DNA from 2 places in the Methylophaga marina genome. Region 1 is predicted to be linked to the other one. Evidence: riboswitches for the same ligand, from Rfam matches in the RefSeq annotation. Region 1 holds a riboswitch; the other holds the start of a gene.

The links. A riboswitch is a leader RNA that binds a small molecule or an ion and turns the genes downstream of it on or off. The one in region 1 is predicted to bind cobalamin.
Region 2: linked by a shared signal. The riboswitch ahead of QUE24_RS09115 (cobaltochelatase subunit CobN) and the one ahead of QUE24_RS13440 (hypothetical protein) in region 1 are both predicted to bind cobalamin.

The regions. Positions count from the first base shown of each region.
Region 1 covers NZ_AP027741.1:2,645,362-2,660,949, forward strand. The annotation lists gene cbiB (adenosylcobinamide-phosphate synthase CbiB) at 1-425, opposite strand, end outside; gene bluB (5,6-dimethylbenzimidazole synthase) at 422-1,084, opposite strand; gene QUE24_RS13435 (cobyrinic acid a,c-diamide synthase CobB) at 1,081-2,370, opposite strand; gene QUE24_RS13440 (hypothetical protein) at 2,378-2,956, opposite strand; cobalamin riboswitch at 3,011-3,204, opposite strand; cobalamin riboswitch at 3,305-3,496, shown strand; gene QUE24_RS13445 (TonB-dependent receptor domain-containing protein) at 3,559-5,379, shown strand; gene QUE24_RS13450 (O-succinylhomoserine sulfhydrylase) at 5,508-6,698, shown strand; gene QUE24_RS13455 (vWA domain-containing protein) at 6,807-8,606, shown strand; gene QUE24_RS13460 (hypothetical protein) at 8,953-13,170, shown strand; gene QUE24_RS13465 (FAD-dependent oxidoreductase) at 13,267-14,595, shown strand; gene QUE24_RS13470 (chemotaxis protein CheW) at 14,680-15,102, shown strand; gene QUE24_RS13475 (hypothetical protein) at 15,102-15,533, shown strand.
Region 2 covers NZ_AP027741.1:1,766,535-1,782,122, reverse strand. The annotation lists gene glnE (bifunctional [glutamate--ammonia ligase]-adenylyl-L-tyrosine phosphorylase/[glutamate--ammonia-ligase] adenylyltransferase) at 1-173, opposite strand, end outside; gene QUE24_RS09130 (lysozyme inhibitor LprI family protein) at 373-792, shown strand; gene QUE24_RS09125 (DUF2149 domain-containing protein) at 795-1,109, opposite strand; gene QUE24_RS09120 (MotA/TolQ/ExbB proton channel family protein) at 1,102-1,551, opposite strand; gene QUE24_RS09115 (cobaltochelatase subunit CobN) at 1,555-5,865, opposite strand; cobalamin riboswitch at 5,996-6,185, opposite strand; gene mscL (large conductance mechanosensitive channel protein MscL) at 6,364-6,819, shown strand; gene groL (chaperonin GroEL) at 6,878-8,515, opposite strand; gene groES (co-chaperone GroES) at 8,562-8,852, opposite strand; gene QUE24_RS09095 (FxsA family protein) at 8,968-9,441, opposite strand; gene QUE24_RS09090 (OprO/OprP family phosphate-selective porin) at 9,660-10,886, shown strand; gene QUE24_RS09085 (porin) at 10,796-11,014, shown strand; gene QUE24_RS09080 (GGDEF domain-containing protein) at 11,104-12,918, shown strand; gene QUE24_RS09075 (arsenate reductase ArsC) at 12,924-13,376, opposite strand; gene QUE24_RS09070 (TIGR04211 family SH3 domain-containing protein) at 13,523-14,197, shown strand; gene QUE24_RS09065 (HugZ family pyridoxamine 5'-phosphate oxidase) at 14,270-14,788, opposite strand; gene hutX (heme utilization cystosolic carrier protein HutX) at 14,799-15,182, opposite strand; gene QUE24_RS09055 (TonB-dependent hemoglobin/transferrin/lactoferrin family receptor) at 15,192-15,588, opposite strand, start outside.

The DNA.
Region 1 (15,588 bases):
TTTTCTAATACCGATTCGATACTGGCTTTAGGAATATGTAATGTTTCTCTGTCACGGCTGACGATGTAACTGGTTAAGGTTTTTGCTTGTTCAATATCGCCTTGTTTTAATGAAGTGATAATCGGTGCCACATGATCGTATAAGCTACGATGACCAATACAGAGGTAGAGTACGATAACGCTGAATATCAGGTTAAGTGATGGAATGTCACTGATACAATAGGCGATAAAAGCAAGAGGGGCGACCAGCACTAACCAGCCTAGCAGTCCTTTAATAAACTGCTTTTTAATGCCGTCATTAGCGTTGTACAGTCTGTTTTCAATGTGTTTGGTGAGTTGACCAAAACCCACAAGCGGGTGACGACGTGTTGGTTCACCGAGTAACCAATCAAGCAATAAAGCAAGAATAATAAACAGTAAGGTCATAAACTGGCCGGTTTATCCCAGTGGTTTTCATATAAAACAGAGTCAAGTTCAATGCCCTGGCGCCAGTTTTCCATTTGTAGCATCGGCTCTGGATAAAACTCATTAACATGACCCAGGCACAGAATGGCGACAGGGGAGGCACCTGAAGGCAGCTTGAGTAAGTCTGCCAATGCTTCTGGTTCAAAAATAGATACCCAGCCCATACCCAGACCTTCGACTCTGGCGGCCAGCCACATGTTCTGAATGGCACAGGAAACGGAGGCCAAATCCATATTCGGCATGGTTCTCCTGCCAAAGATATGTTCTTCACGTTTATCGCATAAGGCGACAACCAGGATTTCAGCACAATTATCCATGCCCTCGACTTTTAAACGCATAAACTCATCTTCACGTTCGTTCATGGCTTTGGCCGTTTCTATGCGTTCTTTTTCGACCAGGGCTTTTATCTTTTCACGAATAATGGAATCAGTAATTCGAATAATTCGCCAGGGTTGCATCAGACCAACGCTTGGGGCTTGGTGTGCGGCCATTAATAAACGTTTTAGCTGTTTCGGTGCAACAGGATCAGGTCGAAAGTGACGCATATCCCGGCGCTCGGCTATTGCCCTGTAAACCGCTTCTTGTTCTGCTCTTGAAAATTGATGAGGGGAATCACTCATGGTGATAACCACGCTGCAATAAGATGAGGGTTAGAGTAAAAGTAAAAATGGATATAGCTGGCGGTCAGACGCTCTTGTTGATAAACAGCTTCACTGACTGATTTGCCATTAGGACACTGTCCGCTTATTTCAGATTCTAATTCTGTGCTGAGTGAAGAATGATGATAAGTGTGACCTCTAATCGCTTGATTCTCAACGGTCACTTCCTGCAAACCAAGCGCGGTTAATCTGGCCTGGAGTTTCGCCTTAGCTGGCAAAATACCACACATTGTGGCGGTAACATCTGTCTTGTCTGTCAGCGTCTCGCAAAGGTATAACACGCCACCACATTCCGCGAGGATAGGTTTATTTGCCTCGTAATGTTGCTGAATAGCTTGTTGCATCTGTGTATTGGCACTTAATGCGGCCAAATGTAACTCCGGATATCCACCGGGTAAATAGAGACTATCGATATCAGGTAGCTCGGTATCATTGAGTGGAGAGAAAAAAACAAGCTCAGCACCTAAAGCCTTCAGACAATCCAGGTTTGCCTGATAGAGAAAAGAGAAAGCGGCATCTTTGGCGATGCCAATCTTTAAACCCTTTAGTAACGCTGGAAGTTGCGGAGTATCAATGAACGGAAAATCGATGTTTGGCAAAGACACCGAGTCATCAAAATCAAAAGCCTCAAGCGTATGGCTTAAACGTTGTTCTAAATCTTTAATTTCACAGGCTTGTTGTAAGCCTAAATATCGACTGGGTAAGGCATGTTCAGTTTGTCGGTATAAGGTAGCAAGGCAGGGAAGTGTTGTAGGCAGGGCATTTTTGAGCATCTCGGCATGACGCTCACTGCCGACTTTATTGGCGATAACTGCCGCCACCTGAGTATCTTGCCGATACTGATCCAAACCAACGGCAATCGCCGCGAAGGTTTGTGCCATGGCACTAGCATCAATAACGGCGAGAATAGGGATACCAAAAGCCGCTGCCAGATCGGCGGTGGATGGTTCGCCATCAAACAGTCCCATCACACCTTCAATCAGGATAATATCGGCCTGCTCAGCGGCTTCAGCGAGTAGTTGCTGACTATGTTGTTTGCCAACCATCCAAAGATCAAGTTGATAAACAGGGTGACCTGACGCCAGCTCTAAAACCATGGGGTCCAGAAAATCTGGACCCACTTTGAAGACTCGAACGTGTTTGTTTTGCTGCCTGTAATGTCTTGCTAGTACAGCCGTAACCGTCGTTTTACCCTGACCAGATGCGGGTGCAGCAATGACTACAGCAGCGCATGACTGCGACTGCATTTATTAACTACTTTTGATCAGCTTGATGTGTGGTTTTGGTGAAGTACATAGACACATGGCAAATCATGGCCACCACCAGATAAAAACTCATCACCGCCAGGTTTTTAGGGAAGTATTGAATAAAGCGTTGTGTGTATTCAGTGAATGTTGGATCAGGATAACGACCAGAGAAGAAGTAAAAACCACCACCACTAAATAATGTGGCTGCAGTGGCGGCTACTAATACACTGCCAACAAGAGGCAATAAGGTGGCAGCATTAAATTGGTATTTCGATGCATACCAGCGTCCAGCCATCCATAAGCTGCCATAAGCAGGAATGAGAAAACCGTAAGCAGGAGACATACAGAAACTAGTGCTCAATTGACCACCACCCAACAACACACTGGCGATATCGAGACCAGCCGCCATCGCTAAAAACACGGGAAACCAGGCTGCTGAACTGAGGTAAAGACCTGCTAAGAAAAAGATAGTCCATGATGCACTGGGTAATGCATCGACAGAAGCAAAATGATGACCTCGGGTCATAAACATTAAAAGCGCTAAGAGACCAGCAATAATTAGTTGCTGAGAACGAGATAAGGTCATGATGTGATTCTCCAGTGTGCCCACCCGCACACAATAGGTTTGAATTTGCCAAGAGGCACGTTGTATTTTCAGGCCGGTCTCCGGACTCGTGAGTGTAGCCTGATAAACACCTTCCCATACAGCACTGTACAGTGGCATTAGGTTTATCTGATCTCACTTACCGTTGCGGGGGCAGTGTCGGCATTATCTATTGATGCACCGACTTCCCGTTTACTCGCGATTGCAACACCTGAAACTCGCGATAGAATAAGGATTAATACGATATATTGTCAATTTGACGTGAAGAATAAACTCTCAACTTTAATATACGAGGATGGCGTAGGTTTGACGTATGGATGCGCAGCCATTACTATGCGCGGCTCTTCAGGTGCTCTGTTTAGGCAGAGTTAAACGGGAAGTTGGTGACAAATCCAACACTGCCCCCGCAACGGTAAGCGTTGAAAAGCACATCATTAAGCCACTGCGAATCTCGTGGGAAGGCGATGTGTCAGGCATAGCCACAACGTAAGTCCGGAGACCGGCCTGAGGTTTCATAACAACACCATAGTGTTGTGACCCTTTTAACCTTGGATCGCGGGTGAGCGTATCCTCAGGAGACAATTATGACCTTGTTTTCAAAGGCGTTGCCTTTGCGTGCTTGCACGCGCCTTTCAGCATTTACGCTGATTTCTTCTTTACTTTCTTTACCTGCCATCGCCAGTGATGAGCTTAATTCCATTACCGTCACAGCGAATCGTATGCCTACGGAAAATGCGTTGGCGCCTTCTACTGTTATTACACGTAACGAAATAGAAAAACTTCAAATTAACGATCTGCCTACGTTACTTTCCAGATTTCCTGGTATTGATATGATTCAACGAGGTGGTTACGGAAAAACGAGTGGTATCTCTATCAGAGGCAGTGACACAAAACAGATTCTAATTTTAGTTGATGGTGTTAAATGGCGCTCTGCAACCTCTGGCGCTGCTGCTTTGCAGGACTTTCCTGTTGAACAGATTGAACGCATTGAGATTGTGCGTGGTTCACGATCTGGCATTTATGGCTCTGAAGCTATAGGCGGTGTTATTCAGATTTTCACTCGTAAAGGTAAGAATGAAAAAGCCACACCCTATCTGACATTAGCCACAGGAACAAAAAATACACAAAAGGCAAGTGCTGGAATCAGTGGTGGTAATGCTTCAACACATTACAACTTGGGCTATAGCTACCTTTCAACCAATGGTATTGATGCACAAGATGATGAAAATCCAGATCACGATGGTTACCGCAATAAAAGTGTTTCATTTAATGTGAATCATCAATTGTCTGATAACTGGAGCATTGGTGCTCATTTACTCAGAGTCGATGGCATCAATGAATATGACGGTAATGATCCTATTTATAGCAAAATAAGCCAACAAGTCATGGGGGTAAATACAAATATATTTGTGTCAGACTTGTGGGAGGTTTCAGTTCAGCTATCTGAATCTCGAGATAAGTCACAAGAACACTCTCGTAGTGAGGATACAGATCATTTTAATACCTTGCTCAGAACCATTAGTTGGGTGAATACACTTCATATAAACCCTCAACAGAAAGTGAATATAGGCTTTGATTACGATCACGATAAAATTGATAGTAACTTAGCTTACACAGAAACATCTCGTTCTAATAAAGCTGTTTTTGCTAGTTGGCAAGCCAGCGAGGGTAAACATGATTGGTTATTGAGTGCCAGACATGATGATAATGAGGCATTCGGGCATAGAAGCACCGGTACAGCAGATTATGGTTATTGGCTAACAGAAAAGTTGCGTCTTTCTGCATCGGCAGGTACTGGTTTTAGAACTCCTTCTTTTAATGACTTGTACTGGCCGACAGCTCCAAACCCTAACTTGTTACCAGAAAAATCAAAATCATACACAGTTGGTATTACTGGAACGCCTGAGTGGGGACAATGGGCTGTTAATGCATACAAAAATGAAATACGCGACCTTATTGCTTGGTCAAGAAACAGCTCTGGAAACTTTACGCCATCAAATGTCAATAAGGCTAAAATTAAAGGTATAGAGTTTGAGGCTTCAACGTCTATTGCTTCTTGGGATATTTCAGGTGATATTTCATTCATTCAACCAGAAGATGGTGATTCAGGACGACAGCTTGTCAGAACGGCTAGACGTCTTGCCAACCTTCACATAGATAAAGACTGGAATGCATGGTCAGCTGGAGCAAGCTGGAAACTCAGAGGAGCAACGTTTAATGATAGAAACAATACCCAACGTCTAGGCGGCTATGGACTATTGGATTTGCGTGTTGCTTATAAAGTCGATCCGGACTGGACTGTTAGGTTAACGGGCCAGAATATGTTAAACAAGGACTATCAAACAGTCGAAGAATATTACAGCTTAGGTCGCACTGTGATGTTGTCAGTGAGTTATCAACCATAAAGCATAATGGTTCCACAAAAAATACCCGAACAAGTTTCGGGTATTTTTTTGTCTGAAACTCAGGATTCATCTGGTCAGTAGCCTGCTAAAAATATAGAATTGTCACATCTTTTTTATGTTGAACTCCCATGACAGATAAATATGACAATAAAGGCTTTGCCACCAAAGCCGTCCGTGTTGGTCACAAAAGAACAGCGGAATCTGAACAGTCTGAACCTATATTCCCAACGTCCAGCTTTGTCTTCGAAAGTGCAGAGCAAGCTGCAGCACGATTTGGTGGTGATGAGCCGGGTAATATCTATTCTCGTTTTACTAATCCCACCGTTCGCACATTTGAACAGCGTTTAGCTGCTTTGGAAGGTGGTGAGTCCTGTGTCGCTACTTCATCTGGCATGTCGGCGATTTTATCGACAATGATGGCCTTATTATCAGCCGGTGATCATATCGTTTCGTCGATGAGTATTTTCGGCACTACACGCGTGTTGTTTGATAAATATTTATCCAAGTTTGGTGTCAGCACCAGCTATGTGAAGCTGATTGATTTAGATGACTGGAAAGCCGCTATTACGCCAGAAACAAAAATGCTGTTTTTGGAAACGCCTTCCAACCCCATGAATGAAATTGCAGACTTAGAAGCACTCTCTGAGCTTGCCAAGGCCAATGATTGTTTATTGGTTGTCGATAACTGTTTCTGCACGCCGGCATTACAGCGACCGTTGGAGTTTGGCGCTGATATCGTTGTGCATTCAGCCACAAAATACATCGATGGCCAGGGCCGTTGTATTGGTGGTGCGGTGGTTGGCGATGCTAAGCGTGTGGGTGAAGATGTATATGGTTTCTTGCGTACAGCAGGACCGACGATGAGTCCATTTAATGCCTGGACCTTCCTCAAAGGTCTGGAAACCTTGGATCTCAGAATGAAAGCCCATTCTGCGTCAGCACTTGAGGTAGCAAGCTGGCTGGAGTCGCAACCTTTAGTAAGCCATGTGTTTTACTCAGGCTTACCATCGCATCCACAGCACGAATTAGCTAAGAAACAGCAGTCAGCATTTGGTGGCATTATTGCTTTTGAAATCAAAGGCGGTAAGAAGGATGCATGGTCTCTCATTAACGCTTTGGAGTGGCTGTCTATCACCGCGAACTTAGGTGATAGCAAAACGACCATCACGCATCCTGCAACAACAACACATGGACGTCTCACTGAAGAAGCGCGCGCTGCAGCCGGTATCACCGATGGAATGTTACGCCTCTCTATCGGCCTTGAAAGTGTGGATGATATTAAAGCGGATTTAGCCCGCGGCTTTGCTGCTATTAAATAACGGCATAAAATCTGCATAGCTCTGCCTAGATTGGAGTGGCTGTCAAAAAAATGTCTTTAAAAAGCGTAAAGACAGAAGCTGACAGCATAATGAACAAGGTAGATTGCTATGTTAGATTTCTTAAAGATCGCATTGCCATTAGCTTTGTTGGTGACTATGCCAACAAAGCTTGCACAAGCGGCTGAAACACCCAGTAGTGATGTTCGTGTTGTGATAGATGTCTCGGGCAGCATGAAAAAGAATGATCCCAAAAACCTGCGAGCACCTGCGCTGAGAATGTTAGTGGGGCTCATGCCAGATGACGCAAACTCAGGGGTTTGGACCTTTGCTAAGATGGTCAATATGCTGGTGCCATGGCAAAAAGTTGATGATGACTGGCGACAGAAAGCGATTGAAAAATCCTCAAAAATTCACTCCCTTGGTCTCTATACTAATATCGAGCTAGCCTTAGAAAAAGCCACAAAAACAGGCATAAAAAACGATCCTAAACAACGTCAAAGCTTGATTTTATTGTCTGATGGTTTTGTTGATTTACAACCAGGACAAAAAGCCAGCGAAGCCTCTCGCCAGCGCATCCTCAATGCGATTGTGCCTAGACTAAAAGCGGCGAATCTCGCCGTTCACACAATTGCCCTGTCAGATAATGCCGATCATGAACTGCTGAAAGCTATCTCAATGGAAACGGATGGCTGGTATCAACAAGCCAATACGGCTGATGATTTGCAACGTATTTTCCTTCATATGTTCGAAAAAGCCACCCAGCCAGACACTGTTCCTCTCGCTGATAATCAGTTCAAAATCGATAGCAGTGTCAATGAAATGACAGTGCTGGCTTTTCGAAAAGCAGGATCAGCAGAAACACAACTTAAAACACCCGACGGTAGAACCCTCACCGAGTTGGATCAATCAGATAAATTGCGTTGGTTACATGAAGATAGTTTTGATCTGATTACCATTGAAAACCCGGCGACGGGCGAGTGGCGAATTGATGCTCAGCTTGATCCGGATAACAGGGTAATGGTTGTCACGGATATGAAACTGGAAACCAGTGATTTACCTAATAATGTGCTGAAAGGAGAAAAGTTCGATTTTCACGCAACATTAACTGATCACGGAAAACCCATTACACGAAACGATTTTCTGGAGTTGGTTGACGGCTCACTCAAACAAAATTCTGAGCTGGAAGAAAAGCAGTTGTCGATGACATTGGACCCACAAAAAAGTCAGTTTAATGCCAAATTGGGGGAGGAGTTCACCGCTGGACGTCAAGATGTGATTGTCACCTTGAAAAGTGCGACGTTTGAACGTCAGAGACGCCAAAGTATCAATGTGATAGCAGCGCCTTACTATGTTGATTCCGAACGTCTACCTGGTGATAGTCGAAGTCATCGTATACAGGTTCAGGTCGAACCAACCCTAATAAAACCAGATTCTTTGTCGATAAAAGCATTATTAAGAGAAGAAAATGGTAGCGAGTGGCCATACGAGATGCAGAAAACGGATACGAACAATTGGCAGCTGACATTAACTGAACTCACGAAAGATGCCGATTACGAATTATCGCTTCAGTTACGCGGTGAAACGCCTGAAGGACGTCCGGTTTTTTTACAAGCTGAGCCTATCACGTTGAAAGATGAATTAGCGCTTGAACCAGCTGCTGAATTATTTGATGAAGAACTTGCTCCCATTCTGGAACCGATTACAGGTGAAGATGCAGCTGACGTCGATATTATGCCCTTGGATGATGACTTGATGCTAAGCGAGGATAATGAAGAAGCAGGTATCTCAATATCTGATAACACAAAACTTCTGATAGGTAATGCCATTATCTTAGCTCTACTGATAGCTGGCGTTATCTGGTGGCGAAGACAGAATGCAGCAACCGCAGCGGTGGGAGATATGCTTTGATAAATCTAACCGATCCAATGCTCGAGTTTCTGGCGTATGAACTGGCTCTGATTTTTGCTGTTATTGCTGGCATTTTATTAATAAGTAATCGGAAAAAAAGGCGGAAAGTTCATAATGCCGGGACCAACGCCGTAAAAAAATTAAGCGGGACCAGATATCGAGAGAGCAAAATCTCAGTCAGGTTTTACATGAAAAATACGCCCTAAGTGATGAAGCGCTCAAAGCGGAAGTAAACGACTTTCTTGAGCGTGAACGTCGCATACAAAAAAGTCTTATCAAAACCTATATAGAACAGGATGATAAAGCGTTTTTAGCTATTCCTGGCCTGGTTGAGCAAGCCGTTGACGTGGCATTGAACATCGAGCCAGTTGGTTCACACGCTAAGTCTCAACAATCTGAAGAAACAGCACCATCCGCAGATGATTTACAGCAACAGATTGATCACGCGGCACAAACGATGGAACGTTTACTGAGTCAGTATCAACAACTGACAGGGGCTTCAATGGCTGCGGCAGCTGTGCTTCCAACTGAGAAAGAGGATGTTGAGATTGATGAGACTGTGACCGAAGAGGAAACGCCAGCAGAAATTGACGAGGTACCTGAACCTCAGGAAGAGCAAACCTTTGGTGATGGCGATGAGATAAATCAGGTATTCGATGATCAGGCCGAGGTTCCATCACTCTCACCTGAGACAGATGTCAGTGAGCCAACCGAGCCTGAAGACGCAGCTGATACTGACACCCCTGATGCTGAAATACCTGCTAACAACGACTCTTCTCCAGAAGATGAGCCCATCTTATCTAATGAAGAACTGGATGCGTTATTAGACGGGGACGATTTTTCACTGGAAGATGAAAACGCAAGTGTTTCTGACCCAGATAATACAAACGAGACTACAGAGACAGAGAGTAGCAACGAGCCGGTTGATGTCGTTGAAATCAATGGTATTGCTGATGAAGCTGATTCGCTCCAACAGAAAGAACTCACCGATGAAGAGCTTCAACGCTTTACCGAAGTCACAGATGAGGTTGAAATTCCGGGGGCTGTGGATGATATTTTGTCATCACTGCAAGACACCGAAGAGAAGCAGCAAACATCAGTTGAGACAGATTCAGATACTGAAATCGACAACGAAGATATTGATGCCCTATTAGCACAACAAGATACTATTGCAGAGCCAGAGCCAGAGCCAGAGCCAGAGCCAGAGCCAGAGCCAGAGCCAGAGCCAGAGCCAGAGCCAGAGCCAGAGCAGGCAACTATTGATAACTTATCAGTCGATGAGTTTTTGGCTGATATCGAGCAGGCTGATACTACGGATGAACAGCTAGATTCCGGTGAGCAGCAAATTCAATCTGAAGAAAACAGTCCTGCATTAGAACAATCGCTTGATGATAATGAGTCTGAGCTGACACTAGATGAAACCATAACTGATGAAATTGACAGCAGTGAGGCTCAAGATGATCAGCAATCTGTTGATGTGACTCAAGCTCTTGACGTTGAAAACGAAGCAGTTATACCGACTGAATCAGTCGATGATATTAGTAGTTATATCGACGTAGATGGTAATGAGCCTGAAGCTGTTACGACTGATGAGTCCAAAGGCACTGGTGAAAGTAATTTGCCTGATGTAGAGCCAGAATCATCGGAGGCTTCAACTGATACAGAAATTGACAATATTGCTGAAGAACCCATCACAACAGAAGAACAGAATTCTGAGCCAGAGCTTTCTGAAGACGAGCTGAGTCTTGAGTCCATAGATAATGATGAAGCTCCAGCAATTGATGAACCTCAACTTGAAGCAGAAGCTGAAACCCCAGAGCTCGCTGAAGATAATGAACCAGAAGTATCTGACTTAACAGAGACCGAAACAGAAGTTGACAATATTGCTGAAGAACCCATCACAACAGAAGAACTGATTTCAGAAACTGAGCCAACGTTTACTGAAGAGCAGCTTAATGTTGATTCTATAGATAGAGACGATATACCTACAATCGATGAACCTGTATCTGAAGTCGAGTTGCCAGAATTCAGTGAAGACAATGAAACAGAAGTATCAGATTTATCAGAGCCTGAAGCAGAAGCTGGAAGCATTGCTGAAGAATCCACATCAACAGAAGAACTGAATTCAGAGCTTGAGAACGAGCTGACTGAAAACGAATTGAATGTTGAGCCGGTTGAGAGTGATGACCTACCAGTAATAGATGAACCTCAATCTGAAGCAGAAGCTGAAACCCCAGAACTCGCTGAAGATAATGAGCCAGAAGTATCTGAATTCTCAGAGCCTGAAACAGAAGAGCTGGGTTCAGAGATTGAGCAAGAAAATGAGATTGCTGAAGACCAGCTTACTAATGAGCCTATAGAAAACAAAGATATACCAGCAATTGATGAACTGGTCTCTAATGAAAATGAAACAGACAGTCAAGCTAGTCAGCCTGGATTTGTCGAAGATGTCCATGATGAGAATGCCGTCGCTAGTGAGAATTTAGTTGAGGTAGCGGAAAAAGCGACTGATGATACTCAAGAAGCGTCAGACATTGATGAGACGCTGGCGACAACTGAGCAGATAGAACTTGAAGAAAGTCTGGATCTAGAACCTGAACAAGCAGCGGTGGATTCTCCAGAAGATGAAACGCTCGCTGATAACATAATAGCTGATGAGTTAGAGCTGGCAGCTGAAGAGGGTGATGATGATATATCACCTGCTCATGATCTCAGTATTGAAGATGTTGAACCGCTCACAGATGATGTTATCGAACAAGTGGCATCAGCCGATGACAATGATGAGCCTGCCACTGAAGCAGCGTTAGAAGAACATTTGCTTGAGGCTGATGAGGCAATTTCTGCCCTGACTGAAGATGAATCAGAGTCCACTGAGCCCGATCATTCTGCCAATTTATCGTTAGATACAGATGAGGATGATGCGGAAAGCGTTCAACCTGAAGATATATCATCAGAACAGCAGCTTGAATCAGATGTAGACACAAGCTTGCCTGAAGAGGCTGAGACATCTCCGGATGAGTCGTTTGATATTATTGATGATGATGGTGAAAGCCTGCCTAGTTTTGATGATGAGCCATTAGAGAGCTCTACGCTTACATCAGACGACGATATTACAGCTGATGAATCAATGTCAGCGTCGGCGGATATTCCGAGTAAAGAACCCAGAAGCCTAAAAGACTTCTTAAAAACCGATACTTTCAATGTGAAAACCGCTTTGCCAGAAGCAAGTGATTTGGTGGAGTCGAGTCAAGTTACCGAAGATACGGCGTTATCTGTATCTGACGACGATGTGATGACATCGCCTGAAAATGACGTCATTGATGAAGATTTTGCTGGACAAACAGATTCAACAGAAGATGCTATTGTAGAGCCAGAGCCAGAGCCAGAGCCAGAGCCAGAGCCAGAGCCAGAGCCAGAGCCAGAGCCAGAGCCAGAGCCAGAGCCAGAGCCAGAGCCAGAGCCAGAGCCAGAGCCAGAGCCAGAGCCAGAGCCAGAGCCAGAGCCAGAGCCAGAGCCAGAGCCAGAGCCAGAGCCAGAGCCAGAGCCAGAGCCAGAGCCAGAGCCAGAGCCAGAGCCAGAGCCAGAGCCAGCATTCCAGACAGAAGCAGAACGTTTACGCTTACTGATGACGGCTGAAGACGAAACTGAAGAAGTTGATGCTGAGCCTGAAGTGGCTGAAGAAAGCCTTTCAAGTGATCAAGAGAGTTCAGTACCGTCTGAAGAAATTGCAGAAATGCGTTCAGAGCTGGATGAGCTGCGTGAAAAAGTACGCGCCAGAACGGCACAACTTCGTGCAGAGGCGAAAGCACGTAGCCAACAAACAGAGGTAAAACCTGAACCAGAAAGCACAGTTGATATGGCGAGTTCAGAACCGGCTTATGAACAGACGCCTGAGACAGAGACAGTAGACATTGAAGAGACTGATTCAATAGATGATGCTGACTCTCTGTCTGTCAGCGAGGATTCGCAAGATGATTCTGAGCCAAATTTATCTTTATCTGATAATGCCAACTTGTCCGAGCCTGTTGTTGAGGAAGAGTTTGATCTGGATGAGGTTGCACAAACTGTTGAGGATGAACTCACTGATATCGAGCCAGAGATAGAGCAAACAACATCAAGTTCTGTGACTGAGAACGATTTGAACTATGACGTTAACATTATTGATGAACGTCAGCTTGACGATAATTCAACGCGAATTTCGGCCATGTATCCAGCATCAGATGAGCAAGCAGATTCACCCCTTGTTGATGCGGCAGAGCAAGCGACTTCCGATGTAGAGCAGTATTTCAGTGAGGATGAACTTGATATCGGTGAACCTGTGAATCTGGTTGATCCGAAATCTGCTGTATCGGATATGTGGCAGGATCTGACTGAAGAACCATTGCCTTCTGATGATGACTTGGATCAGATGTTTAAAGAAATCAAAGATCTTGAAAATGCTTCTGATAATGAAGAAGGCGAGGACGACGAAGATGTTGATACTCAACAGCAGGATCGATTGCAGTCAATATTGTCTTCGATACCGTCTTTTTCGCAAATGAATAAGAAAAAAGATGAGGATTAGTCAGTAGGTTTCATCGCCGCGTTTCATCGCTATTTTTTGACTGCGGTGAAACGCTGATTCTGTTAAAATCGCCGGCAGTTTTTGCTGGGATTAAAAATGACAGAACAAGTCCATGATGTAGCCATTATCGGTGGTGGCGTATGCGGTACAGCACTGATGTATTTGCTCACTGAATACACCGATATACAACATATCGCTTTGGTTGAAAAATACGACCATGTTGCCAAAGTGAACTCTAACGGCAGAAATAATAGTCAGACGCTTCACTGTGGTGATATTGAAACGAATTACACCCTTGAGAAAGCCGCTAAAGTCAAAGCCGCGGCCCAGATGATTGTCAACTATGCTGATGAGCTGGCAGAACGTGATGAAATCATTTTTAAATACCCCAAAATGGTATTGGGCGTGGGTGAAAAAGAGTGCGCCATGTTACGTGAGCGTTTCGAACGTTTCCGCACCGTCTTCACTTCAATGCAACTGCTGGAAAAAGAGCAAATCGCTGAGATCGAACCCAATGTGGTGATGGTCGATGGCAAGATGCGTGAAGAACCTTGTGTGGCATTGGCTGTGTTAGATGAATACTCAGCAGTGGATTACCAGCGTTTGGCTGAAAGCTTTGTCGATCAGGCACAAAAGCGAACAGATAAAGATCTCAAGCTATTTCTGAACAGTCACGTCGAAGACATCATCGAAAAAGATGGCGTATTTTCTATTGTTACTCAGAACGCGGTTATCAAAGCAAAAACGGTCGTCGTTTCTGCTGGTGGACACAGCCTGCTATTAGCCCAGCAAATGGGATATGGTCTTGAACTCTCCTGTTTACCCGTTGCCGGTAGTTTCTATTTCACACCGCCCTTACTCAATGGCAAGGTTTACACCGTACAAAACGACAAATTGCCTTTTGCCGCAGTGCATGGTGATCCAGATGTATTGATTGAGGGTAAGACTCGCTTTGGACCCACTGCATTGTTATTACCCATGCTGGAACGCTACAACAGCAAAACCTTTTTTGAGTTCTTGCGTGTATTAAAGCTCGATTCACGGGTGATGAAAGTCTTCTGGGATCTGTTTAAGGTCAAAGACATTCGTAACTACATTCTGAAAAACTTCCTGTTTGAAGTACCACTGCTACGCCGCTGGTTGTTTATGAAAGATGCACGAAAAATCGTGCCATCTCTGCAATTAAAAGATGTCACCTTTGCCAAAGGTTTTGGCGGTGTTCGTCCTCAGTTAATTGATAAAAAATCATCTCAATTGATGCTGGGCGAAGCGAAAATCAACCCGGGTACAGGTATCGTCTTTAATATGACTCCTTCACCTGGCGCGACCAGTTGTCTGGAAAACGCCGAGCTGGATTTACGATTTGTGTGTGGGCGACTTGGAGCACAGATAGACGAAACCCGTTTAAGAGCTGACCTGCACTGATAAGACTAAAATTTGTTTCAGTCTTCGATTAAGCAGCCGATATAGCTTCATATAAGCATACTAGTTTTTCGATGGAGACAGCATATGACACTGCATTCTGCTCAGGCTAATGCCGGTAAGGCATCAGAGAAGACTCAGGTTTTCACCTTCTTTATCGAAGATATGATGTTTGGTCTCAATGTCGATTATGTGCTGATGCTGGGGCAGGATGTCGACTCCGTTCAAAAGGTCCCGGTGGAAGAACGTGGTCTGAAAGGGGTGATTAAATATCAGGGTATTGTGGTGCCGGTATTGGATTTTGCCCACCGGGTGGGTGTTAACTCTGGTATCGATAGTAAGGCCAAAATCATCGCCGAATTGAAGCTGCATGAGCAGGAGCTCAATGAGTGGGTCAATGCGCTGGAAATGGCCGTCAAAAATAGCAGTGAATTCACATACTCTACAGACTTGAAAAAAGCCAATTTAGTCAATGGCGAAAACAGTTTCAAACCAGAGATGACACTTTGATGGAGTTATTGTCTTTGTTTGATGTGACTCAGCAGACACTCTATGAAATGGCAGAACGTTTGCTTACTCTGAGCAATAGTGGCAACAGTCAGGATGCAATGGAATTATTGCGCCGCGAACGTGGTGCCACCATCCAGCGCATGAGTACATTATTTGCTCGTGCTGTTGAGCATTTACAAGCTGCTATGAGACAAGTCTTGTTATTCGTGACTGAAGATGGAAAAACGCCCAGATTTGCATTGTTGATAGACGAAATAAACGATGTGATTAGCTATGATGCGAGTGAGTTTCAGGCTAGTAATGCGGGCGCCCTGGCTCAGTTAAGTCAGATAGCAAAAGTACTGGATGGTATCTATACACGAGACAATAGCCCCGATTGTCTTTATTTCAATATTGATAAACTGATTGATGAGCCAATCTTAGTCACCTAACTTTTCAGTTTGGTTGAAGATGAGCGCATGAGTCGAGCCCCGTTTATTTTTTTGC
Region 2 (15,588 bases), 880 kb from region 1:
TTTTTCTGCAATTGACCTGATTCAAGCAACTGCGCCAGCATCGATTCCTGTCTTTGCCCCCACTGATTGACGTAATCACTGGCTGATAAGACATCAGGTGCCACTTTCAGCAGTTCGGGATAAGTCTTTAAGGCATTTTGCCATGGCTCTGGCAATACAAATGCTGAGGACATAAACACTCCGGATAACGATGGAAAAGCATTACTTTACATTAAGCTTGATTAATACCAAATGCGTAAACCATTCTAGCTAGTCAATAAAATAATCAAGAGATATGCACGCTAGTAAGGAGAACAAACCGCTATCAGTCTTCGCTTAATCATTCGCCTTAGGTGATAATCCAGGTTCGCACTAAGTTAGGAGTAAGAAACCATGATGCTAAAACGTATGCTTGCCCTGTTGAGCTTATTGTTGAGTTTTCCCGTTATCGCAGAGAGTGATTGCGCGTCTGCTTTTACTACGCTTGAAATTAACGCTTGTCTCAACGAAGAGTTGCAAGACAAAAAGGACATCATGCAGCAATACTTGGCAGCAGCTAAACAACGCTACAGCGATGAAACCAAAGTGGTAACTGCGATAGAAGCAGGACAATCGGCCTGGGAAGCCTATAAAACATCCCACTGTGACAGTATTTACACCCTTTGGATGGGCGGGACTATTCGTGTTGCTATGACGCTGAGTTGTCAGATAGACCTGACCGAAGCCAGAACGCATGAGATCTGGTCGAGCTATCTGACCTATATGGACAGCACTCCGGCTATCATGCCTGAACCAGAATTAACGTATGAGTAAACTCATTGCCCAATCATGATGAGCTTGCCGGTTTTTGGATCACGGTAAACCTGACCGACAGATTCATAACCCTCCGCGCCACCTTGCATACCTTCAGGTAGCTGCGGTAATTCTTTCATCGATTGAAGTTCCGTCAGGGCATGATCCGCTTGTTTTGCCTCGGCCTGAAAATGCTCCTGGAGCTGACTACTCATTGAAATTAATGCCGCAATCAGACCGCAGGCAAACACCAACATTAAGTCTAATAAATTGGCCATGGGGCCTAATGGCTCATCATCATTGCCATCAAATCGATTATGTCGCCAGCGTCTAGCCATTAGCCTGCTCCATAGTCGTTAGAATCTCGTCATACCAACGACGTCTTAATCGCCCTAAAACAAAACCGATAATGCCAACAAAGAGGCCCAGAACCGTGGTATCAAAGGCCACACTCATCGCCGTGGTTAAGATGCTGAGATCCCCATTACCAAGTGCAGATAAGCCCGGCCCAAGCGGTATCAGTGTGCCCATCAACCCGAGCATAGGCGCAATTCTGGCTAAAAAGTCACTCCGCTCAATTCGTTTAAATGCTAACGTTTCAAAAGCCTCAACCTGACCTGCTGACTGCTGCCACTTCTTCAAACCAGAAAAGCGTTCAGCCAGCGCAATACCAATATCAATAATGCTCAAGGCGGCAAATAACATTAGCGCCCATATCACCGGTTCTAATAAAAATCCGACTAAGTGATGCATCACACCGATGGATTGTGAACTCAACATAACTTACTCCTTGAACTTGGCAGTTGGGGCTCGCATGCCTTTTGCCATGCCAGCTATCACTAATAAGACCACGAGACCTAATACCACATAGAGCCAGAAGCGTTGTTGCTGCGCTTGCTCTTTCTGTTGCTCTTCAGATGAATTCGTCTCTTGCTCAGGCTGAGTCGCTTTTTGCTCGGTTATTTCGGCAATATGACTTGGTGCATCAGTCATTTCAGTTTCTGGCATTCTTGCCGCATTTAATACCTCAGCTAATTGCTGTTGATGAGACTCATCCAGGTAATCATTCAACCATACATACATGGGGTGGGATGGTGAGGTATGGCCACTTCCCGGTAGCCCATTTGCAGAAACTAAATCGGTGAACTGCTGTGCCAGTTGTTCCAGCGTAGCCTCATCGGCTTGCCAAAAACCTTTATAGGCTGCAATCAGCATAATCGCCAGCATATTACTTTTCACATGGACGTTATGATCTTGCTCAAGAAAGTCATCTAAGCCCAAGTCTAGTCCATCATCCACATACACCCGTTTAACTTCATCCCATACCCAGCTTTTCACAATGCCGGGATTGGTCACTTGCCAGCCCCATAGATATTCTAAAAACTCACTACCCATGGTGCGAGCACCGGCATACCCCTCCTTCATCAGCGGTTTAAGCCATTGCGGATTCAGATAACGACCACGCAGTTCACCTAACAATACGGTCTGCAAAGAATCAACGCGTAAATCCGTGGTATCACTGTGCGCCAGAATATAACTCTCTGGTGCCTGTCCACGTGTGGTTTCAATAGCGAGGCTTAAGCCGCCCAGATAATCAAAGGCATCATTGTTATCCATAACTCCATACAGATTACTGGCTCGTCCGAGATAAGTCTGACCGACATGTTGCAGCCTCTGTTGGAATAAGGCCTGCTGCGCCTGACCGTCCAGTTCTGCACCATAGGCATGCCCCATACGATGAATATAGGTTTGCGCGACTTCTTCACGGTTTTCCCAGGCACCAGAGCGCTCAACCAGACGATTCACGCCAGCACCATAAGCACCCGGTGGGGTACCAAAAATACGGTAACTTGCCGTCAGGCCGGCTTGGTTTTCTGACACACCCGCACGTAATGCCGCACTGGCATCGTCTACCCAGCGGGCAGCAACCTGGTTCTGCTCTAAGGATTCAAAACCAGGATTTTCACTAACCTGTAAACGCTCTAAAGCCGCATCCAATGATAAGGTCAACGCCGGATAGTCACGACGAATCAAACCAGAAGAGGCATCCAGTGCCATCAATACCGCTTGTTCCAACCAAACTATCTGCGAACCATACAAATCACGAAATAAACCAGAGGTCGTCAGCAACATATCTCGGCGGATTCGGGGATGAGGCGAGGCTGATGAAGAAAGATCCAAACGTTCTAATCCACTAAAAATTCCACGACGACTCCAGGTCGGTTTCACCCCTAACATATCGTAAGCAAAAGCGATCATTGCACCTTCATCACGCACCACATCGGATGCCCATAACACTAAGGCATCACTATCCTGAGCGTTATTTGCGGGAGTTTCTGCACGGGCTTTTTCGGCTAATGCGATACCGACTTTGTAGCCTAAACGTGATGGAATTAAGCTATCATCTAAGGCATAGAAATTACGTCCAGTCGGTAATGCTGATGGTGTGCGAATCGGATCATTACCTTTACCCGGCTCAACAAATTGACCATCTAAAGCAGCCAATAATGCCGACATTTCTGCAGCAGGTGAGCCGCGTAGAAGTGGATCCCAGCTCTCCGTAGCTTGTTTGCCATTATTCATTGAAGTAAGCATGGTTTGAACCGCTTGTTCAGACCAGTCTCGACCAAAAACATGTAGCCCCAGAGGCATAAAATCTTCTTGTAGAGTGGTCAGGTAATGGCCGATTTCGTGCACTAACAAATCGTCATCCACCTGCTCGAATGAACTCAATCCTCGCACTTCCAACTCACCAGCCATATTCGCTGTCAGTTCATCTTCCAGATTAAGGTTGGCGACTAAGCGTTTCATTTCCTCAATCGCACGATCGCGCATAGCCCCAGCATTCACAGGTGCAGCTTCATAACTTTCAACGACCTGTCGTAATTCCAGTAATTGATCATATAACTCAGTGCTAGCCAAAGGCGGTGTGAGGTGATCAACCATCACCGCGAGGCCACGGCGTTTTGCCTGAATACCCTCACCCACACCATCAACGATATAAGGGTAGATACTTGGCAAATCACCTAAAATCGCCTGAGGGTAATCATTCTCGGCCATACCCACTCGATGACGAGGTAAAAACTCGTAGGTCGAATGGCGGCCCAGATGAACTAAGGCATCAGCATGAAAGGTATTTCTTAGCCACTGATAAAACGCCAAATATTGGTGTGGTGGCGGGAAGGATAAATTAGCATGTAATAGCTCTTCATTTAGCTCCCAGCCTCTTGGAGGCTGTGGACCAACAAAAATATTGCCAAACTCAAGACCGGGAATCAGGATTTTATCGTCATAAACCATCACATTCCCCGGCGCTTCGCCCCAGCCTCTTATGCCTTCTATCCATTGTTGGCTAATGGCATTAATTAATTGCTCAGCCTGTTGCCAGTCGATGTTTGCTAAAGGTTGCTGGTAGATGGTTTGTAGCTGACTGAGTAATTGCAACACACGGTCACGACCAGCATGGTCGGCACCATCGACAACATGGCGGATATCTTCCATCACCCGAGCGAATAAATGTGCCGCAATGGTTGGATCTTTCAATGCTTTAGCTTGTTTTAGATTGGCATGTAATAAACCCAGCGGGCCATTGACCATTTCTTGCTGTAGTGATTCTGGCAATGTTTGAAACCAGCTTTGGTAGCTTTTGCTATCCATTGTGTTGACTTGTGACGACATCGCAGCCAAGGCAGCCTGGTCTTCAGGTAAGTTGACGCCTCGTTGCTGCAATAAATCTAGCAATGCGTCTGATGTCGCCGGTAACTCACCGGTATTGTACCCTTGGTTTTTAAGGGAATGCAGAATATCGAACAAGGACTCCACGACGTTTAAATTATCAGCACCGATATTATGGCGACCAGGCGGATGGTTATAATAGATAATCGCAATCTTTTTATCCTGATTCGCTTTATCTTGTAATTGCTGCCAGCGTTTTAAGCGCTTGGCCAATAAGGTGACTTGTGACTCTACAGGTTCTGAGAAAGCCAGTCTGGCTCCCGTGAGTTTATCGACTTCGGCGGGAGTCATCGTTGCAACCACCATTGGTTGAGACACCCCTTGTAACTCAGGCATAGCGACACGATAATGAACAGAATCCCAACTGATACCGGCTTCTGACAGCTCCCATTCAGCGTGGGTACTATCACTTAAACGCATCGCTTTTATCACCGGTACATTCAGTTTTTTTAATTCATCGGTGACAGCCTGCCGATGTTCCGATCCGCCAATCACAAAGTCTTGCAGAGACACCACTGAACTGATGTGTGATTTATTCTCAGCTAATAACTTGATGGCAGATAAACTGGCATCACCCCACGCAGTAAGCACTGACACACAACCAGTTGACTCATCAATAAGCTGTTTACAAACAGCATCCAGTAATGCCTTTTCTCCCGGCCGTTCCCCAGTTTCATAATCCACTAACACCACCCATGATGATTTTGCAGAAAACTCAAACTGATCTGGTGGAATGATTTTATCTTGATGATAAAGCCTGAGCTGTGCAGCTAATTGAGGACGCTCAGTTGTATTTTCATTTTTAACCAGATGATGTAGATGACTAATCAGTCCCTGCATATTTTCACTATTTCTTCCCAGCCAAAAGAATCGTGAAATCAACCACGCTTCCTGTGCCGGGTATTGTTCTAATAGCGATGCCATCCACTGTTCTGTCGATAACGCAGGATCTGGATGCTGCATTAATTTGTCAGGGGGCCCATTTAAAATGGGACGACTGTTCAAACTAGACGCCCCCATAAGACGATGATCGCTATGCAATGCGATAAGATTTTTTAGCAGACCTTTTTTGATATTTTCCATCAGCTGGTTGGCTGTTTCACCAAACACGCCGCCCGCGAAGACTAAATCTGACTGTTTTAATAAAGCGGCTTGTTGATTTACGCTTAAGTCTTGCCACTGTTCGGTCGTGCGTATTTGCACTGACGTGGAGGAATGAGAGGGGTGTTTTAAAAACTCATGCGCACCAGACACCACTTCCGGTACATTTCGTGGTGTGACAATCAGCAATAATTGCTCGGCCAGGACTGATGAAGAAAAAAGAAAAAGAATGAAACAAAGAATAAGTCGGTTAAACACAGCGCTATCCATCGATATATAAAAACACTGAGTTATCAAACCACGTCGGAAAGATCAGACACCGCTTAATAACTCAAAGATGATTCGCCATTAAACGGTTTCCCGCTCCAACTGCACACCCCGGCCATCGGATAATAACGTTTTCATGGCAGATATCCTGGCTCACGCTTCAACATTTCCAACTCACCTTCCCGAAATCGATCGATTTCAGTGGTTTTACATCATCGTTGTCAGAAACTTCACGTATACAGTTGCGGGGACAGCTTCGGTTAAGAATTCCCTTTTAACTCTGGTAAGAGACCATAAAAATCAGAATTATACGTACTTACCCGAGTAACAACCACGGTTTGATGACGCAGACAATATTGCGAACAAGAATAATGCACAAAATAAAGATAGACAGCCCAAATAGTGATGGCTAATATCCAACTGAGACTCAATGTTTAATCAGGATGCTCGCCCTCTATTTCAATGAAAACAACAAAAGGAAGATAAAGGATGTTGAAGGAATTCAAAGAGTTTGCCATGCGCGGCAATGTGTTAGATATGGCCGTGGGGATTATCATCGGTGGTGCGTTTGGCACCATTGTGAAGAGTTTGGTAGCCGACGTAATTATGCCACCTATTGGTCTATTACTGGGAGGTGTCGACTTTTCAGACTTATTTGTCACGTTAAAAGAAGGTACTGTGGCAGGTCCATATGCCACCTTGGCAACAGCTCAGGAAGCTGGTGCTGTAGTGATTAGTTATGGCGTCTTTATTAATGCGGTCATCAGCTTTTTGATCGTCGCCTTTGCTGTTTTTCTGTTGATTCGTTCGGTCAATAAAATGCAACGTGAAAAAGAAGCAGAACCTGCACCTGCAGAAGCCACCAATAAAGAATGTCCAAGATGCTACTCAACCATTCTTATCAAAGCGACGCGTTGCCCACACTGCACATCTGAACTCGTATAAACAAAAAAGCCCCGACCAAATGGCCGGGGCTTTTTTAGCACTAAAGACTGAGGGATGATTACATCATGCCGCCCATGCCACCCATACCGCCCATATCAGGCATTGCAGGTGCATCTTCTTTTGGCAGTTCAGCGATCATCGCTTCTGTTGTCAGCATCAGACCAGCAACAGAACCTGCATTTTGTAATGCAGTACGCGTGACTTTAGTTGGGTCAAGAATACCCATATCAATCATATCGCCGTATTCACCTGTTGCCGCGTTGTAACCATAGTTACCTTTACCTGCAACAACTTCATTCAAGATAACAGATGCTTCAGCACCCGCGTTTGTAGCGATTTGACGTAAAGGCTCTTCCATTGCACGACGCGCAATTTTGATACCCATGTCTTGATCATGGTTGTCACCACGCAGTTCGCCCAGAGAGCTTTCTGCACGAACAAGAGCAACACCACCACCAGCGACGACGCCTTCTTCAACCGCAGCACGAGTCGCGTGTAACGCATCTTCAACACGTGCTTTCTTCTCTTTCATTTCCATCTCGGTAGCCGCACCAACACGGATAACAGCAACACCGCCAGCTAATTTAGCAACACGTTCTTGCAGTTTTTCTTTGTCGTAGTCAGAAGAAGATTCAGCGATTTGTGTGCGAATTTGTTCAACACGTGCTTGGATTTCATCTGCACGGCCAGCACCATCAACGATAGTGGTATTTTCTTTGCTGACAGTGATTTTCTTCGCTTGACCTAAGTGATCCAAAGTCACTTTTTCCAGGCTCAGACCGACTTCTTCAGAAATCACAGTACCACCAGTCAGCACAGCGATATCTTCTAACATCGCTTTACGACGGTCACCAAAGCCAGGCGCTTTAACAGCACAGACTTTCACGATACCGCGCATATTGTTCACAACCAGTGTGGCTAAGGCTTCACCTTCCACATCTTCAGAAACGATCAATAATGGACGGCTAGATTTCGCGACAGCTTCTAGAGTTGGCAGCAAATCACGGATGTTTGAGATTTTTTTGTCGAATAACAGCACATACGGATCTTCCAGTTCTGCTGTCATAGTTTGTTGGTCGTTAACAAAGTATGGAGACTGGTAGCCACGATCAAACTGCATACCTTCAACGACGTCTAATTCGTTTTCAAAGCCGCTACCGTCTTCAACGGTGATAACGCCTTCTTTACCGACTTTTTGCATGGCTTCAGCAATAATTTTACCGATTGAAGCGTCAGAGTTAGCTGAAATAGTACCGACTTGAGCAATCGCTTTATCATCATCACATGGTGATGACATAGTACGCAGTTGTTCAACCGCAGATTGAACTGCTTTGTCGATACCACGTTTCAGATCCATTGGGTTCATACCAGCAGTAACGGCTTTCATACCTTCACGCAGAATAGCTTGTGCTAGAACTGTCGCTGTAGTTGTACCGTCACCTGCAGCATCAGAAGTGTGCGAAGCCACTTCTTTTACCATTTGGGCACCCATGTTTTCGTATTTGTTTTCCAGTTCGATTTCTTTCGCGACTGAAACACCGTCTTTCGTGACGGTAGGTGCACCGAAGCTTTTATCTAAAACAACGTTGCGACCTTTTGGTCCCAGTGTGACTTTTACTGCGTTAGCCAGTGTATTCACACCTTTAACCATTAACTGACGTGCGTCTGCACCAAATTTGACTTCTTTAGCAGCCATTGTAGTTATTCCTCTTATTCTTTAATAAAGCAAATGAATCCAGGGATTAGCCTTCGATAACAGCAACAATGTCATCTTCACGCATGACTAACAGTTCTTCACCGTCAACCTTAACTTCAGTACCGGCATATTTGCCAAACAGTACTTTGTCACCCACTTTTACCGCCAAAGGGCGAACTTCGCCTGAATCTGTAACCTTGCCATCACCTGCAGCAAGAATTTCACCGCGAGATGGTTTTTCTGCGGCGTTATCAGGGATAACGATACCGCCAGCGCTCATTGTTTCTTCTTCCATGCGACGAACAATCACACGATCATGAAGGGGACGAAGATTCATCTGTATTTCCTCCGAAAAAATGTCTATTAATGACTAACTTAAATTGTAGGGAACTCATAGAATGGGGTTACAAAACCTGCTTTCAAGGGGGCTAAGCAAAAAAATTTAAAAATTTTTATCGAAGATGATGTTTATCATCGTCATCGACCACTTCCCCATCAATCACATCACCTTCTCGATAATCTGATCGATAACGTTGTTGTGAAAAAGCATCACCACGCTTTTGTGTGTAAAAAATACGACTATTCTTGGCTAGTTGTTTAATCACACTCTGCCTAATGGCTGGCACCAGTAACAAAAAACCAAAGGTATCGGTGACAAATCCGGGTGTTAATAACATCGCCCCAGCGATAACCAAACACACCCCTTCCAGCATCTCTGTGGCAGGAATTTGGCCGCTGGCCATGGAGCTTTGTGCTCGTTGTAATGTTTGAAAACCTTGTAAACGAAGTAAAAACGCACCTAGAACAGCGGTGGCCACCACCATAAATATAGTCGGTAATGCACCAATCACATCGCCAACCTGTATCAACACATAGATTTCAACGATGGGGATAATTAAAAAAATCAGTAATAAAATTCGAAACATAGGACGTCCAAAGGCATAGTTATATAGATGGATATTGGTGCGGTTTTCCTTATTTCAAGGCCTGATCGCCATTGTCGCTTAAATACAACAAAAGTCAGCTTTTGTATCAATGTCACAAAACTGTAACGTTTTCTTCATCATGCTGAAACATAACAAGCCTAAGGTGTGCGGGACTTCGGCTCTTACCGAATTGATAAACCAACCTAGAGGATAGTCCCTTGAAATTGAAAACAACATCTTTATTAATTGCCGGTACCTTGTTTGGTGCAGCAATGTTGCCTGCTCAGGCAAACAACGAAGCGATGGCTGACCTGTTAAAAGTCCTTCGTGACAAAGGCACCATCAGTGCAGAAGACTACAACATGCTGAAAAACGCTGCAGCAGCTGATCAAGAAAAAACTGAAGCTGCTCAAGCTGAAGTGAAAAAACAAGTCGCTGAAGCAACTGCAGATATGCCAAAAATTACCACTGATGGCAAAATCAAAGTTGAAAGCCGTGATGGTGCATGGTCTTTCCAACCAATTGGTCGTGTCATGTGGGATGCGATTGACTCTGATGCAGACGATCTGGCAGATGATGCTCAAGGAACAGAATTACGCCGTGCTCGTCTAGGTTTCTCAGGTTCAATTTACGACTGGGGTTACAAATTTGAAGCTGACTTCGCAGGTGGCGATGCATCAATCAAAGACGCTTATGTCAGCTATGGCAACAAATTCTCAAACGGCGTTCGTTATGGCGTGAAAATGGGCCAATCTCATGTCCCATTTGGTCTGAACACCAAAATAAGCTCTAAATATATGAGCTTTATGGATCGTCCTTTGTTTGCTGATACTGACTGGTCTCCAGCACGTCAAAGTGGTGTCGTTGCTGATCTGGCTGCTGATGATTATCGCTGGACATTCTCTGCAGGCCTGACTAATGGTGGCCTGAGCGGCGGTGAGACGACTGATAACGGTAGCACTTTCGCAGCCCGCGCATCATTTGTTCCTTACATGGCCTCAAAAAATCAATTGATCCAAATCGGTGCTGGTTATTTAACTCGTGGCGGCGGTGATGGTTTTGATGACGATCAACGTGTTGTAAGCCACATTGATAACACCAAACCTTTAGAGTTAGTTGTAGCCCCTTCAGCTGACGACGGCTCTGATGCATTCACTATCGATGCTATGGCAATCTTCGGTTCATTCCACGCTATGGCAGAGTACTTAGATTACACTAATGACACTACTGCTGGTGACATTGATACTACTGGCTACGCAATTGAAGCTGGTTACTTCCTAACAGGTGAATCACTGAAATGGAAAAAGGTTATACCTCTGGTATCACACCAAAGTCTAAATATGGCGCATGGCAGATTGCTGCACGTTTCGAAAACATGGAAATTGACGAAATCTCAGGTAACGCTACTTCAGGCGATGAAGCAGATAAGTTCACACTGGGTCTAAACTACTACCCAACTAAAAACACACGTTTGATGTTGAACTACGACAAAATTACTGACCTGAAAATAGACGGTGTTAGCCGTGATGAAGAACCATCTGCACTTAAATTCCGTGCGCAAGCATTCTGGTAGGTCTTAACACTGGAAAGCACTGATAAAAGCCTCACCCCAGGGTGGGGCTTTTTTCTGATTAGGAGATATTAGCAAGAGAAGATAAGACGATGACACAAGAAGAATTACACCACTATCACTCATTACAGGAAATTCTCAGTCATGGACGTCTGACAGCTCTGTTTCAACCCATTATATCTCTACACAACCAACAGATTTTTGGTTATGAGGCACTGATTCGTGGTCCATCTGATGGCCCACTTCATTCGCCTGTGACCTTATTTGATACCGCTCTCAAGCATGATTGTCTGGCTGAGCTGGATTTACTTTGTCGAGAAACGGCGATCAAACGCTATGGTCAACTCGGCCTGAAAGAAAAACTCTTTATCAACACCACACCTGTCGCCCTTCTGGATAACAATTATCCACATGGATTGACTTTACAATATGTTGAAATGGCGGGCTTATCAGCAGAACAAGTCATCATTGAGCTCACTGAACAGTATCCGATTGATGACTATGAATTAATGCGAGCAGCCACCGAACATTATCGCGATATGGGTTTTTCGATTGCGATTGATGATTTGGGTGCGGGCTATTCTGGCTTACGCACCTGGTCTGAACTCAAGCCTGATTTTGTCAAACTGGACCGCCACTTTATGCAGAATATTCATGAAGATCGGCAAAAGCGCCAATTTGTGCAATCCATGATTGATATTGCTCAAAGTATCGGCTGCCAGGTGATTGGTGAAGGCATTGAAGTTCGTCAGGAATATATCACCGCACAAAGTCTGGATATGCGCTTTGTACAAGGCTATTACTTTGGCCGTCCTAATCGTAATCCACAAAAAGAACTCGATAACAGTCTGTTTGCCCAACGCAAAGAAACAACGATACAACGAACAGGTCGTCCAAGAGCGAATACCCTTGTTAGCAGCTTGCTGACAGATTTAGATCCGGTCAGACATAACGATACCATTGAGCACATTTCTGATCGTTTTCAGAAAGCGTTAAAACTGAATGCGTTGCCGGTTGTTGATGATAATAATCGTGTCGTGGGTATCATGTGGCGCGATGATTTTATGACACTTTACGCCAGCCGTTTTGGTCGTGAACTGTACGGAAGAAAACCCATAAAAGACTTTATGGATAAAAATCCCATCGTCGTTGAAACTGAGCTGCCATTGAAAAAACTCAGTTATCAAATCACCAGCCAGGAAGCACATCACCAGCACAGTGCCTTCGTCATAACGGAGCAAGGCCGCTATCGCGGTGTAGGTAGTTTGATGGACTTGCTACGTCAGATTACCGATATGCAAATCACCATGGCGCGTCATGCCAATCCGTTGAGTGGTCTGCCAGGAAATGTGCCATTAAGTGAACATACCCGTGAAATTATCGAGCAAAATCGGGATGTCACTGTCTGCTATTTTGACTTGGATAACTTCAAACCCTACAACGACATTTATGGTTACGGTAAAGGCGATAAGGTGATTAGCCTCACAGCTAAAACGTTAACTGAACATGTCGACCAGGAAATCGACTTTGTCGGGCATGTGGGTGGCGATGATTTTATCATCTTGTTTGAAAGTAAAGACTGGCAGCAGCGTTGCCAAAAGATTCTGGAAGCATTTGAGGCACTTTACCCACAACTATACAACTTACGTCATCTGCAACAAGCAGGCATCAATGCGGTTGATCGCCATGGCAATGAAACCTTTTATTCACTGCTTAGCTTATCGATAGGTGCTGTGCGCATTTTAGACTTCCCGAATATCCAGGCAGAGATTGATCTGACCGAATACGCCAGTAAAGCAAAATCAATGGCTAAACGAATAGCTGGAAACAGCCTCTATCAACTAGAGGCGACAGAAAAAAATATGAGTAATCAGAAACCGAAAATACGCTTGGTCACGGAGAAATAATCAGCTTAAACAGCCGCTTCGTAAGCAACCTGTTCGAGTACAAACTCGACACGCTGACGTACTTTCTCACGTGTTTCACGGAAGATATCCATCACTTCCTCTTCACTACCCCGCAGCTTGGCCGGATCAGGCAAAGGCAGATGCACCTTAACTGTATGGGGGCTGAGTAGAGGGCACTGCTCTTCAGCGTTATCACATAGTGTGACTAACAAATCTGCCCATTCCAGCATTTCACCATTCACACGAATCGATTCCTGCTGAGAAATATCAATGCCGACTTCAGACATAATTTTGATGGCACGTTGGTTTTGTCCATGTGCCTCAATACCAGCCGATTTTATTTCAATTTCTTCGCTGGCCAATGCTCTTGCCCAGCCCTCAGCCATTTGTGACCGACACGAGTTGCCAGTACACAAAAACATGACTCTAATCTTTTCCATTTCTAACCCTTTCTTCATAGCAGGCCGACCTTAACAAACCAATATGACAACACCGTTACGACGGCATAACATTCTGATTTATTGTTAATTACTAACTCAGACTTGAAGCGAACAGCATCGCTTCTGTTAAAATGCCTGTTTATCAAAGAATAAAGACGTCCATTGTGAAAAAACTGATCGCACACATCCTCATCTCAGCGGCACTGTTGACTCCCGTCCTTGCTCAAGCTCAAACCACGCGTTATGTATCTGATAAGCTCGAAATCACCATGCGGAATGGTCAAGGTGTGAAGTTCAATATCCGTAAAATGCTCGAGTCTGGTACACGACTCGAAGTACTGGAAACGGATCCAGCAGGTTATTCAAAAGTCAGAACGACAGATGGCGTTGAAGGCTGGGTGTTAACCCGTTATCTGACCAACACACCGAGTGCTCGTGATCAACTTGAAGCCAGTCAAAAGCGTGTGGCCAATTTAGAACTTGAAATCGCTAAATACAAAGAAGAAATTTCATCACTCAGTAATCAAAACTCCGACGTTGATACACAAAACATGTCGTTGAAAGAAAAGTCACAACGTTTGAGCAAAGAACTGGACGACCTCCGTCGTACCGCGTCAAATGCTGTGGCTTTAGATAATGAAAACCGCCAGCTAAAAGAAAAGCTGCAAGAAATTGATCATGAAAACCAGTCATTAGTCATCGAAAACAATGCCTTAAAAGATAACAGTACCCGAAGCTGGTTCCTTATTGGCGCCGCTGTTTTATTCGCAGGTATCTTGTTAGGCATCATCCTACCGCGCCTAAAAGTTCGGAAAAAGGATAGCTGGGGCAGCCTCTGATAACAGATTATTATCTCGTCAATAAAAAAGGACGCATCGAGCGTCCTTTTTTTGTTTCATACAACCAGTCTATCAAGCACGTTTTTTGTGTCCATCTCTCAGATGAGACAAGCCTTCTCCAGCTAAAGAGCCACCATCAATCTGATACGCCTTACCAAAGCCTTTCACATAACGGCCACCGATAGGATTCAGCTTAAATAACTTAAAGTCACTCAATTGACTTAAGTTTTGTATGCGATCGCCATGACGATCGGTTAAACACTGAATACCCACATCCCAGTCTGCAGAATCGACAGGCAATAGTTCTGTGGTCACATTGTACTGAACACGAAGACGAGCAAATAACTCCGCAGCAGAATCTTCATCTTCAATAATTAATACTGAAGCTCTAGGGTGATGCTGCAAGTTTTTAGCGTGAACTGCGATTTCACTGATTAATACATATAAACAATCTTCTCCCACCGCGAAGGGCGCGTAGGAAGCATAAGGTTCATCTTCTTCGGTTAATGAGGATAGCAGCAAACTTTTTCTGCTGTTGACCATCGCCATAATCTCTTGACTGATTTTCTCTTCTAACCCTTTATTATTCATTACTCTATTCTCATTGATATTGTTGTTGCATGGCCAGAAAACGTTGTTTTTGTTCTGCTAACAACTCGCCTTTTTCATCTCGGCCAAGAAAGACTTTAAAAATCACCTCGCCCTCGGCATTTTCAAAAACAAACGCGTAACTCTCTCGGCCACGGTGCTGTTTATCTTGAAAACGAATATGGTTTACTAACTTAAGATTTAAGTGTCCATGAAAGCCTGGCACCGGACCTGATAAATTATAAAAACCTTCCGCTACAGAGCCTTTCGGAAAAGGCCCCATAAACTCAAACACACTGCCGCCATGCAATACGATGGTCGTCATAGTACCCCAATCAGCCAGTTGCTCGAGTAATGCTTGAGCCTGCTCACCTGGCATTGTTACTTCATTAGACATAGCTGCTCCTTAAAAATCATACTTCACGCCAAGACGAATATCTTTGCCCGGCATATAGAGTTGTTGAAATGCGACACGATAGTGTTGATCAGTCAAATTATTCACTGTGAGATCAACCGTCAGGTTTTCAAAGTCACGTGGAGTCCAGCGAGCATAGAGGTCAACCAAATTATAGTGCTCATAATCTTCATTGGCAGACATGACATCGTTTGGTTTATGTTTTTGGCTTTCCACTCGTGTCAATGTGGAGCCAGTTTGTAAACTATCAGATAGCCATGACTTATTCAGATCTAAAACCCATTTATCTGCTGGAATATTGGCTAGGGCTTCGCCCGTATTCTTATTTTTGGCACGCGTTTGACCATAACTGACCATCGCATTCCAGTTTTGCCATTGATAATCCATT